Regions from separate parts of the Candidatus Rhodoblastus alkanivorans genome, predicted to be linked through region 1. Evidence: predicted binding sites of a transcription regulator. Region 1 holds the regulator's gene; the other holds the start of a gene.
What was found. Region 1 encodes LexA, which represses DNA repair genes until DNA is damaged. Its sites were predicted from a motif close to TGTTCNNNNTGTGTTCNG; they were not measured.

Region 2: K2U94_RS19950 (LexA family protein) is a predicted target of LexA. The motif match lies at 959-976, and genes of this name have one in related genera.

Annotation. Positions count from the first base shown of each region.
Region 1 covers NZ_JAIVFP010000001.1:2,244,642-2,246,838, reverse strand. Annotated here, with positions in the region: gene K2U94_RS10560 (helix-turn-helix domain-containing protein) at 1-387, shown strand, start outside; gene lexA (transcriptional repressor LexA) at 751-1,455, shown strand; gene cynS (cyanase) at 1,700-2,188, shown strand.
Region 2 covers NZ_JAIVFP010000002.1:134,698-136,894, reverse strand. Annotated here, with positions in the region: gene K2U94_RS19960 (isocitrate lyase/phosphoenolpyruvate mutase family protein) at 1-124, shown strand, start outside; gene K2U94_RS19955 (hypothetical protein) at 597-770, shown strand; gene K2U94_RS19950 (LexA family protein) at 1,003-1,431, shown strand; partial or broken gene K2U94_RS19945 (Y-family DNA polymerase) at 1,431-1,565, shown strand; gene K2U94_RS19940 (hypothetical protein) at 1,651-1,851, opposite strand; gene K2U94_RS19935 (hypothetical protein) at 2,064-2,197, shown strand, end outside.

The DNA.
Region 1 (2,197 bases):
GTCTCAATGAAACTAATTTCGGAGAAATTAGGGATTTCGTATCGCACTGTTCAGAATTACATAAATGGTGAAAACCGTATTCCTGCCGATTTTTTCTTGCGTCTGGCACATTTGTTGCGCATAGACGCGGACTATTTTATATATGGCGACTTTCGACCGCACCATTCCGATCTTTATGACGCTGTTTGCGGATCGCTTATTGAGCTTGGCCTTATGCCATCTTTGGGGCCTGAGACGCCTCAGCACGAGCGCGAAAAGGCATTAACACTGGCGGCCCGAATGACAGCCGATTTGGAGGCCCGATATGATCGCTTTCGGGCAGAAGGCGCGTTCGGTCCCTTCGTCTCGCACCTTTCGTTTGGGCGCCGCGAAACCAAGACCGGTTGATGTTCGGCAAAATGTTCGCCAATCGTGGGATTTGGCGTAGCATGTTCGCCAATCCTTTTTGAAAATGTATAGAAAAATCAACAGCATCGCACATACGGAAAATCAGCCGAGTGTTCGCCAATCCGGTTTGGCGAACACTACACACCTACAAGGTTGTTATTAAAGAGATTTTCGAGTCCCGGCGTGCAATTACCGAATTCCGGGATTTGCAATTAATTTTACGCGCTCCAGCAGCAACCATCTCACATCTTTTCGATTGCAGAACCAAGCGCGAACATCTATCTTCCGTTCATGATTTGTATTGGCGTGATTCTGAAGCGCCAAAGCAACGCCGGATGCGGCAAGATTAGACAGGGCGCGGCCATGCTGACCAGGAAACAAAGCGAATTGCTTCGTTATATTCATGAGCGCCTGAAAGAGACCGGCGTGCCTCCATCCTTCGACGAAATGAAGGACGCGCTCGACCTGCGCTCGAAGTCCGGCATTCATCGCCTCATCATGGCGCTGGAGGAGCGCGGCTTCATCCGGCGCCTGCCAAATCGCGCCCGGGCGCTGGAAGTTTTGCGGCTGCCCGAGTCGTCAACCCCGGCGGCGCCGCGCGGCGGACGTTTCGCGCCAAGCGTCATCGAAGGCAATCTCGGCAAGACCCGGCCAGTCGTCGCGGGCGACCCCTCCGATTCGAGCCAGAACGTCGCCATCCCCGTCATGGGCCGCATCGCGGCCGGCACGCCGATATCGGCGCTGCAAACACGGTCCCACAGCATCGCCCTCCCCCCGGACCTGTTGTCCAACGGCGAACATTACGCGCTCGAAGTCCGGGGCGATTCGATGATCGAGGCCGGCATTCTCGACGGCGACACGGTGGTCATCAAGAAGCAGGAATCCGCCGAGTCGGGTGAAATCGTGGTCGCCTTGATCGACGACGAGGAGGCGACCTTGAAGCGCTTGCGCAAGCGCGGCGCCTCGATCGCGCTGGAAGCCGCCAATCCGGCCTATGAAACGCGGATCTTTGGGCCGGACCGGGTCCGCATCCAGGGCAAGCTGGTGAGCCTCGTGCGCAAATATTGAGCGGAGTTTTCGCGGACGACGGGAAAAGCGACGAAGAAACTCATGCATTATTTCAATATGTTAGATGGTTAATTGTTTCCCGTCGCGCCTTTAGCTCACGGTCGCAGTGACAGCCGGAAGGGTCGCTGCGCTGAATTTCTGGCGTTATTCCATGGACAAATTTTGAGCTCAGTTCTCTGGCGGGCCGGGGAATTGACGCTTAACCTCTGTGAAGGCGTTTTGTCCCTGGCAAAGGAGTATGCGCATGACCCGCGATCAACTCACCGAACGCATTCTCGACATCAAGCGCGAAAAACGCCTGACATGGCAGCAGATCGTCGAAGCGACCGGCGAAATGGCGGATGTGCTGATCGTCGGCGCGCTGCTCGGCCAGATGCGCCTTCCCGAGGCGCTCGCGGCCAAGTCTGCCGCTTTTCTCGGCCTGACCAAGTCGGAAGAGCGGATGCTGACCGAGGTTCCGATGCGCGGCCAGAATTCGCCGATGCCGCCGACCGACCCCCTGCTCTATCGCTTTTACGAACTGCTCATGGTCAATGGACCGGCGATGAAGGAACTGATCCAGGAGGAATTCGGCGACGGCATCATGTCGGCGATCGATTTCGACATGGCGATCGAGCGCCAGCCCGACCCCAAGGGCGACCGGGTCAAGATTTCCATGTCCGGCAAATTCCTGCCCTACAAATATTACGGCGCCGGCCCCGGCGTGCCGCCGAATGGCGCCAAGAACGGATAATCAATCCCG
Region 2 (2,197 bases), on a different contig from region 1:
CCGTCTGTCCGAACTCGGCGTCGCGCGCATCAGTTATGGCCCCATTCCCTTCATCCGCGCTATGGAAGCGCTCGGACAGGAAGCGAGCGCAACGTTCAACCGAGCCACCCGTTCGGACTCCTGAGCCGGCGAGGCGGACGGCGGAAAGCCATACGCTGCTAGCCTCCGGCGGCGGCACCGGGGGATCACCGACCATAACCGCGATATCGCGACGCAATATCTCCGCCCCGCTTTTGCGTGGTAGAATTCCCCGTTGGCGTTTTGTGCGACAATCAAGTTCCGCTATTGGCGCATCTTTCCCATTCAGCCATCGACCGATTTTTTATCGGGACCAGTCCTAGCAATCCGCCCGTGAGCGGCGCACACGTTCATTCAACATTCCGCTCCAAATCTCAGCACCGAGCACCATCCCCGCTTCCAGTAGCGCTTATCCTTGATCCCGCCCACGGCCTGACGCCATCAACCCGTGAAGGGTCCGCTACGCAAGCGTGCGGCCGCTGCGGCTGCGCCTGCGCGGTGATTGCGGCCCTGCGCCGGCTTCATCGGGCGCCTGTCAAGCGGGGATGGTCCCCGCCTCCAAGACAGGAGCCGGAACAATGTCTCAAGCCCTCAGCACCGCACACCTCCGCGCCTGGAACCTCGCCAACACCCTCATGGTCTGCATCATCGTCTTTCAGGCCGGCAACGGCGACTACGGCGTCATGCCGACCGACGAATATGACGGCGATCCGGCGGCCGTGGTGCACGAATTCGATCCATTTACCCGTTAATTCAACGAGTCCGAGGTCCGGTGGCGCAATAATCGCGCGCCGGACCCCCCATTCCTCCCGCGAACGATCATTCGCCAGCTGCGGTCTTCGCCCCCGGAACCGGCGGCGCGACAAAAGAGCTACCGCCGAAATCGACGGGGCAGCCCCTGCCTCCTACGCCAGAGACCTTGACAAAACGTGCGCCAAATCGTTCTAGTTTTGTTCCTATGATAACCTGATCGAAAGCAACCCCATGGCTCCCCTGCGCTTGGTCGGGACCAAACTCGTCTTGCCGTTGGCCCTCCACTCGGTCTGCGCCGGCTTTCCCAGCCCGGCAGACGATTATCTCGATGAAAACATCGATCTCACGCGGTTGCTGATCGTCAATCCCCCGGCCACGTTTCTCTGGCGGGTGGAGGGGAAATCGATGATCGACGCCGGGATTTTTCCCGGCGATCTCGTCGTTGTCGACCGCAGCCTCGAGCCCCGGCACGGTGACGCTGTTATCGCCATCGTCAATGGCGAACGGTCGATCAAGCGGATCAATCTGCGCGGCGGCGGCGAACTGCTGCAATGCGCCAATCGCCGGATGCCGCCCTTTGTCCTGCCGGAATGCGCGGAAGTCGAAATCTGGGGCGTCGTGACCTGGTGTCTGCGCGGCCTCCGCCGGGCTGGGCCCTGATGACCTTCGCGCTCATTGACGGCAACAGTTTTTATTGCTCCTGCGAGCGGCTTTTCCAGCCGAAGCTGGAGCGTCGGCCGGTCATTGTCCTGTCGAATAATGACGGTTGCGCGGTGGCGCGCACCACCGAGGCTGTCAGGAGCCACCTTGGAATGAGAATATGAAGATTATTTGGGATTTGGCCATCAATAGTGAGAATTTCGTCCTGCAACATTCTCACTATTGATGGCTTGCGTCGGCGGCCTCGGGCAGTTCGAATTTCGCTTCGCGGCAGAATTTATCGAAGTTTCGCTGGCCCCTCAGAAGGGTCGCCCTGCGCAGATCCCGAAGCATGGCGGGATTAGCCAAAACGCGCGCCAGTCCCGCGAGCCATGCGCGCTGCTTTTCGTCATCGTCAAAGACGCGTTCATCGTCGCTCATTCCGGCCACCGAATTTGCTCTAACGTTCGGCACCAAAATTCTCACAATTGATGGCCAAGTCAACGCAGATTATCAAATTAGATGGATATTCATAAATATCATGGCGAAGCCTAAACACTTGATTTCGTTGCATTCGATTTCTCACCCCAAGATGTCGCCTGACAGCCGGTTCCGTCACAAAACCCAGGCGCAAGCCACGCCTGCGGACGGAATTGTCCGAGGCCGACGAGCGCCGCCTGGCCGAGGCCGTGACGCTATTCGGCCTGCCAAAGGCCGAAGTCGTGCGGCGGCTGATCCGCGCTTCGGTGCAGGCGGGGCCGGCGCTCTCGGCAGAGAACACGCGAGC